Regions from separate parts of the Streptomyces sp. NRRL S-1813 genome, predicted to be linked through region 1. Evidence: predicted binding sites of a transcription regulator. Region 1 holds the regulator's gene; each other region holds the start of a gene.
The links. The regulator HrcA, encoded in region 1, represses chaperone genes, less so after heat shock. The targets are predictions, from matches to a motif close to TTNGCACTCNGNNNNNCNGAGTGCNAA.
Positions count from the first base shown of each region.

Region 2: a site for HrcA is predicted at 1,159-1,185, ahead of groL (chaperonin GroEL). Genes of this name have one in related genera too.
Region 3: a site for HrcA is predicted at 934-960, ahead of groES (co-chaperone GroES). Genes of this name have one in related genera too.

Region 1 is NZ_JOHB01000005.1:148,759-151,023, reverse strand. It holds gene dnaJ (molecular chaperone DnaJ) at 1-624, opposite strand, end outside; gene hrcA (heat-inducible transcriptional repressor HrcA) at 625-1,641, opposite strand; gene IF67_RS0110715 (MBL fold metallo-hydrolase) at 1,836-2,265, shown strand, end outside.
Region 2 is NZ_JOHB01000030.1:36,441-38,705, forward strand. It holds gene IF67_RS0130705 (MoaD/ThiS family protein) at 24-302, shown strand; gene IF67_RS0130710 (cold-shock protein) at 727-930, shown strand; gene groL (chaperonin GroEL) at 1,313-2,265, shown strand, end outside.
Region 3 is NZ_JOHB01000009.1:224,188-226,452, forward strand. It holds gene IF67_RS0116130 (FtsW/RodA/SpoVE family cell cycle protein) at 1-583, opposite strand, end outside; gene groES (co-chaperone GroES) at 1,109-1,417, shown strand; gene groL (chaperonin GroEL) at 1,553-2,265, shown strand, end outside.

The DNA of each region.
Region 1 (2,265 bases):
CCGGCCGTCGCCTGCGCACTCGGGGCACGGGGTCGGCACGACCGTGCCGAAGCCCTGGCACTGCGGACAGGGCCTGGACGTCATGACCTGGCCGAGGAAGGACCGGGTGACCTGCGAGACCTCACCGCGGCCGCGGCACATGTCGCAGGTCTGCGCCGAGGTACCCGGCGCGGCTCCCTCACCGGTGCACGTCGTACAGACGATGGCGGTGTCGACCTGGATGTCCTTGGTCGTGCCGAAGGCCGCTTCGTTCAGCTCGATGTCGAGCCGGATCATGGCGTCCTGGCCGCGGCGGGTGCGCGAGCGCGGCCCGCGCTGCGACGCGGTGCCGAAGAAGGCGTCCATGATGTCGGAGAAGTTGCCGAAGCCCGCGCCGAAGCCGCCCGCGCCCTGGCCGCCGCCCGCCTGCGAGAGGGGATCGCCGCCGAGGTCGTAGACCTGCTTCTTCTGCGGGTCCGACAGGACCTCGTAAGCGGCGTTGATCTCCTTGAACCGCTCTTGGGTCTTGGGATCCGGGTTCACGTCCGGGTGCAGCTCACGCGCCAGCCGGCGGAAGGCTTTCTTGATCTGGTCCTGCGAGGCGTCACGGCTGATGCCGAGGACCGAGTAGTAATCCGTGGCCACTTACGACTCCGCGAGGATTTGTCCGACGTAACGTGCCACTGCGCGTACCGCTCCCATCGTTCCGGGGTAGTCCATGCGGGTCGGTCCGACCACGCCGAGTTTGGCGACTGCCTCGTCGCCCGAACCGTAGCCGACCGTGACGACCGATGTGGACGCCAGGCCTTCGTGGGCATTCTCATGCCCGATACGTACGGTCATGCCCGAGTCCTTGGCCTCCCCGAGCAGCTTGAGCATCACCACATGCTCCTCAAGGGCCTCCAGCACCGGCCGGATCGTCAGCGGGAAATCGTGCCCGAATCGCGTGAGATTGGAGGTACCGCCGATCATCAGCCGCTCTTCGGTCTCTTCCACCAGAGTTTCCAGCAACACCGACAGCACTGTCGAGACCGTGCCGCGGTCGTCCTGCTCGAAGGACTCCGGGAGATCCTGCACCAACTGCGGCACATCCGCGAACCGGCGGCCGACGACCCTGCTGTTGAGCCGGGCCCGCAGGTCCGCCAGCGAGGCCTCGCCGAACGGCGTCTGGCAGTCGATGAGCCGCTGCTCGACCCGCCCGGTGTCCGTGATCAGTACGAGCATCAGCCGGGCGGGGGCCAGCGCCAGCAGTTCGACATGCCGGACCGTGGACCGGGTCAGGGACGGGTACTGCACGACCGCGACCTGCCGGGTCAGCTGCGCCAGCAGCCGGACCGTGCGGCCCACCACATCGTCGAGGTCGACGGCGCCGTCCAGGAAATTCTGGATCGCCCGCCGCTCCGGGCTGGACAGCGGCTTGACGCCGGCCAGCTTGTCGACGAACAGGCGGTAGCCCTTGTCGGTCGGGATGCGCCCGGCGCTGGTGTGCGGCTGGGCGATGAATCCCTCGTCCTCCAGGGCCGCCATGTCGTTGCGGACGGTGGCCGGGGAGACGCCGAGCTGATGGCGTTCGGTGAGCGCCTTGGAGCCGACCGGCTCCTCCGTCCCGACATAGTCCTGGACGATGGCGCGCAGCACCTCCAGCCTGCGTTCACTGAGCATCCCGCGCACCTCCAGTCCGGCCGTCCGCCGTCTCGTCTCTCCTGGCACTCACACGGGCCGAGTGCCAGACCCTGAGCCAGTGTACGGCCGGGTAGCACGGACACGGCAAGGGCAGCCGCGCACAGCACCCGCCCGATGACCGTGTTCGGCCGATCTGTCGGGCAACGCTATCGCGATGGCGCTAGCGTCTCGGTATGCACACTGCTTGGGAAGAGGCCGGGTGGGAACGACTCGGTGACGGTGTCGCCAGGCGCCGTATGCCGGGCTGGGACGAGACGATCGGGGTGGTCGCGGGGACCACCGGCGTGATGATCGTCGACACCGGCGCGACCCTGCGCGACGGCGCGGATCTGCGGCGTGCGATCCGCGGCGTACTGGGCCGGGAAGTGACGCATATCGCGCTCACCCACCCCCACTTCGATCATGTGCTGGGCACCGCCGCCTTCGCGGGCGTCGAGGTCTTCGGCGCGGCCGGACTGAGCGAGCTGCTGCGCCGCGGCAAGGACGAGCTGCGGCACGACGCGATGCGGCACGGCGTCGACCGGGACGCCGCCGCCGAGGCCGCCGATCTGCTGGTCGCCCCGCACCACCACGTCCACGACCAGCTGACCGTCGAGCTCGGCG
Region 2 (2,265 bases), on a different contig from region 1:
CGTATTTCCTGGAAGGCTGAACCATGAGCGTCAAGGTCCGCATCCCCACCATCCTCCGCACGTACACCGCCGGCCAGGCCGAGGTCCCCGCCGAGGGCGCGACCCTCTCCGAGGTGATCGCCGACCTGGAGCAGAACCACCAGGGCATCGCGGCCCGTGTGCTGGACGACGCCGGCAAGCTGCGCCGCTTCGTGAATGTGTACGTCAACGACGACGATGTGCGCTTCGAGCAGGGCCTGGAGACGCCGACCCCGGACGGCGCGGGCATCTCGATCATTCCGGCAGTGGCCGGCGGCTGCTGATTTTTAGCCATCTCTTCGCCTGCTTGACCGGAATTGCCCCGTCCGCCAGAAAGCGGACGGGGCAATTCCGTGTTGTGAAAGGGGATACCATTGGGGTGATCCCCCTCCGGATATCACCCGGCGCGTGCCGAACGCATATGTGTTCGTGATCAGTTGTGCCCAAAGTGTGTGCGGTTTTTGTCGCCTAGGTGCGCTATGCCCGGCCCGACTTGCCCTGGAGAACCGGGATTTCACCGCATATTGCCGATTCTCCGGCCCCAGAATTCTCGTCCGATTGACCTGTTGCTCTGGGCATCTGTGCAGATACATTCAGCGGCGGTCGACGCGTTCCGGCGCACACCCCACAAGCCTTTCGCGGGGTGAGGTCTGACCCGGGTCCGCGGAGTGCGGTCCTGTGCAAGGGCCAGTAATAGGGGAGTTAGGCATGGCTCAGGGCACCGTCAAGTGGTTCAACGCGGAGAAGGGGTACGGCTTCATCGCGGTCGACGGTGGTGCGGATGTTTTCGTCCACTACAGCGCGATCCAGATGGACGGCTACCGCACCCTCGAGGAAGGTCAGCGGGTCGAGTTCGAGATCTCGCAGGGCCAGAAGGGGCCGCAGGCGGACATGGTCCGGGTGGCCGGCTGAGGCGCCGACCGACTGCTGCGTAGGGAAGGCCCGTACCCCGTCGGGGGTGCGGGCCTTCTGCTGTCCGCCGTCGGCGGACAGCGGGGCGGGCGGAGGCGGGCGGGTCGCCGTGGGATGCCCGTGTCCACCCGTGTCCACCTGCGCGTACCCGTCAATCGGCCGCCACTTCCGTCGGAGGCTTCTTCGAAGCTGCCTTGCACTCAAGGGGTGCGAGTGCTAATCATTGCGTTAGCACTCTCCCAGTGAGAGTGACAAAGAAGGACCGGGTCGGTGAGGCCCGTAGGCCGCGTGGTGCAAGGAACCACACGGGTCTACAGGTCGTCCGTCGCGGGCGCCAGCGCGGTCCGGAGCAATCCACCCCAGTCCGGGAGGACCACTTCACATGGCCAAGATCATCGCGTTCGACGAGGAGGCACGGCGCGGTCTCGAGCGCGGGATGAACCAGCTCGCCGACGCCGTCAAGGTCACCCTCGGCCCCAAGGGCCGCAACGTCGTCCTCGAGAAGAAGTGGGGCGCCCCCACGATCACCAACGATGGTGTTTCCATCGCCAAGGAGATCGAGCTCGAGGACCCGTACGAGAAGATCGGCGCCGAGCTGGTCAAGGAGGTCGCGAAGAAGACGGACGACGTCGCCGGTGACGGCACGACGACCGCGACCGTCCTGGCCCAGGCTCTGGTCCGCGAGGGCCTGCGCAACGTAGCCGCCGGCGCCAACCCGATGGCCCTCAAGCGCGGTATCGAGCGTGCCGTCGAGGCCGTCTCCGCCGCCCTGCTGGAGCAGGCCAAGGACGTGGAGACCAAGGAGCAGATCGCTTCGACCGCCTCCATCTCCGCCGCTGACACCCAGATCGGCGAGCTGATCGCCGAGGCCATGGACAAGGTCGGCAAGGAAGGCGTCATCACCGTCGAGGAGTCCCAGACCTTCGGTCTGGAGCTGGAACTCACCGAGGGTATGCGCTTCGACAAGGGCTACATCTCGGCGTACTTCGCGACCGACATGGAGCGCATGGAAGCCGCGCTCGACGACCCGTACATCCTGATCGTCAACTCCAAGATCAGCAGCGTGAAGGACCTGCTGCCGCTCCTGGAGAAGGTCATGCAGTCCGGCAAGCCGCTGCTGATCATCGCCGAGGACGTCGAGGGCGAGGCCCTGTCGACCCTGGTCGTCAACAAGATCCGTGGCACCTTCAAGTCCGTCGCCGTCAAGGCCCCGGGCTTCGGTGACCGCCGCAAGGCCATGCTCGGCGACATCGCCATCCTCACCGGTGGCACCGTCATCTCCGAGGAGGTCGGCCTCAAGCTGGAGAACGCCGGTCTCGAGCTGCTCGGCCGCGC
Region 3 (2,265 bases), on a different contig from region 1:
CGGTGAGATAGCCCGCGAAGAACACCGAGATCATGATCTTCACGAACTCGCCGGGCTGGAGTGACAGCGGCCCGAGCAGAATCCAGCGCTTGGCGCCGTACATGTCGGCGCCGAAGAAGGCCGGCGCCATCAGCAGCACCAGCGCGACCACCATCGTCAGATAGATGTAGCGCTGGAGGATGCGGTGATCGCGCAGCACCAGCAGGATCGCTATACAGACCGCCACCCCGATCACCGTCCACACCAGCTGGCCGCTCGCCGCCTCGGCGATCTTCAGCCGGGGCGTCTGCGCATAGGTGAGGTCCAGGCGGTGCAGCAGCACCAGGCCGATCCCGGTCAGCAGCGTCGCCAGCGGCAGGATCAGCGGATCGGCGCGGGGCGCGTAGCGGCGCAGGACCAGATGCGGGACCAGCGCCACGAAGAACATGCTGACGGCGAAGCCGGCCAGCCCGCCGGGCAGCCGGCCGGTCATCGACAGGCCGGTGATGGCGTAGCCGAAGTCCGCGATCAGTACGGCGAGGGCGAGCAGCCATGCCTCGGTCCGCCGGCGGTCCGGTGCCTGGGCCAGCGCGGCGAACGTCATCGTGCGCTCGGCGTCGCTCTCCGGCCGCCGGGCAGCCCGGGGAACGCTGGTCGGTCCACGCACGGGTTTCCTCCGCCACTGATCGTCAAGGCCGCGGGCCGGCCGGGTGGTGCCCGGTTCGTCGGCCCGGCAGTCGGGGAGGTAGACGAGGCAGCCGGTGGCGTGGTTGCGAGGGAACGGGAAGGTGTGTCCGATTTGATAGGGACCTGTCCGTAACGCGGTCCGTAAGCCGGTGCTTAACCCGCCGCGGTCCCGCGGCAGATGGCCGGGACCGGCGGGGTGGGGGCCGCCGGGAGTCGCGGCTTCGTGCGCCCGGTCAACCCGTGCGGAGGGAAGCGCACCCCGCCGCGCTGGCACTCCGCTTGACCGAGTGCTAACCGCGTCATAGTCTCAGCGTTGGCACTCTCCAGTGGGGAGTGCCAGAAACACAGCGACGGGCAGGTCCGGCACCCGCGACGACGGATCCACCTGGTCGCCACCTCAGACAGTTAACCCCGTGAGATCTCCGAAGGGGGAGGTCGGATCGTGACGACCACCAGCTCCAAGGTTGCCATCAAGCCGCTTGAGGACCGCATTGTGGTCCAGCCGCTCGACGCCGAGCAGACCACGGCCTCGGGCCTGGTCATTCCGGACACCGCCAAGGAGAAGCCCCAGGAGGGCGTCGTCCTGGCCGTGGGCCCGGGCCGGGTCGAGGACGGCAAGCGCGTCGAGCTCGACGTGAACGTCGGTGACGTCGTGCTCTACAGCAAGTACGGCGGCACCGAGGTGAAGTACAACAACGAGGACTACCTCGTTCTCTCGGCTCGCGACGTTCTCGCGATCGTCGAGAAGTAAGTCACCCAGTTTTGCCGTGATCTGCGCCCCTGGTTCCCGCGTCTAACCAACCCGGGGCAGGGGCGCAGTTCGTTTGAGCGACAGCGGTCCCCACGTCGTGGCCGAGGATCGCAATGAGAGGACTTGAAGCAACCCATGGCGAAGATCCTGAAGTTCGACGAGGACGCCCGTCGCGCCCTTGAGCGCGGCGTCAACAAGCTTGCCGACACGGTCAAGGTGACGATCGGCCCCAAGGGCCGCAACGTCGTCATCGACAAGAAGTTCGGCGCGCCGACGATCACCAACGACGGCGTCACCATCGCCCGTGAGGTCGAGGTCGACGACCCGTACGAGAACCTGGGCGCCCAGCTCGTCAAGGAGGTGGCGACCAAGACCAACGACATCGCGGGTGACGGCACCACCACCGCCACCGTGCTGGCGCAGGCGCTGGTCCGCGAGGGTCTGCGCAACGTCGCCGCCGGCGCCTCCCCGGCCGCCCTGAAGAAGGGCATCGACGCCGCGGTCAAGGCCGTGTCCGAGGAGCTCCTCGCGACCGCCCGTCCGATCGACGACAAGTCCGACATCGCTGCCGTGGCCGGCCTGTCCGCGCAGGACAAGCAGGTCGGCGAGCTCATCGCCGAGGCGATGGACAAGGTCGGCAAGGACGGTGTCATCACCGTCGAGGAGTCCAACACCTTCGGTCTGGAGCTGGACTTCACCGAGGGCATGGCCTTCGACAAGGGCTACCTCTCGCCGTACATGGTCACCGACCAGGAGCGTATGGAGGCCGTCCTCGAGGACCCCTACATCCTGATCCACCAGGGCAAGATCGCCTCGATCCAGGACCTGCTGCCGCTGCTGGAGAAGGT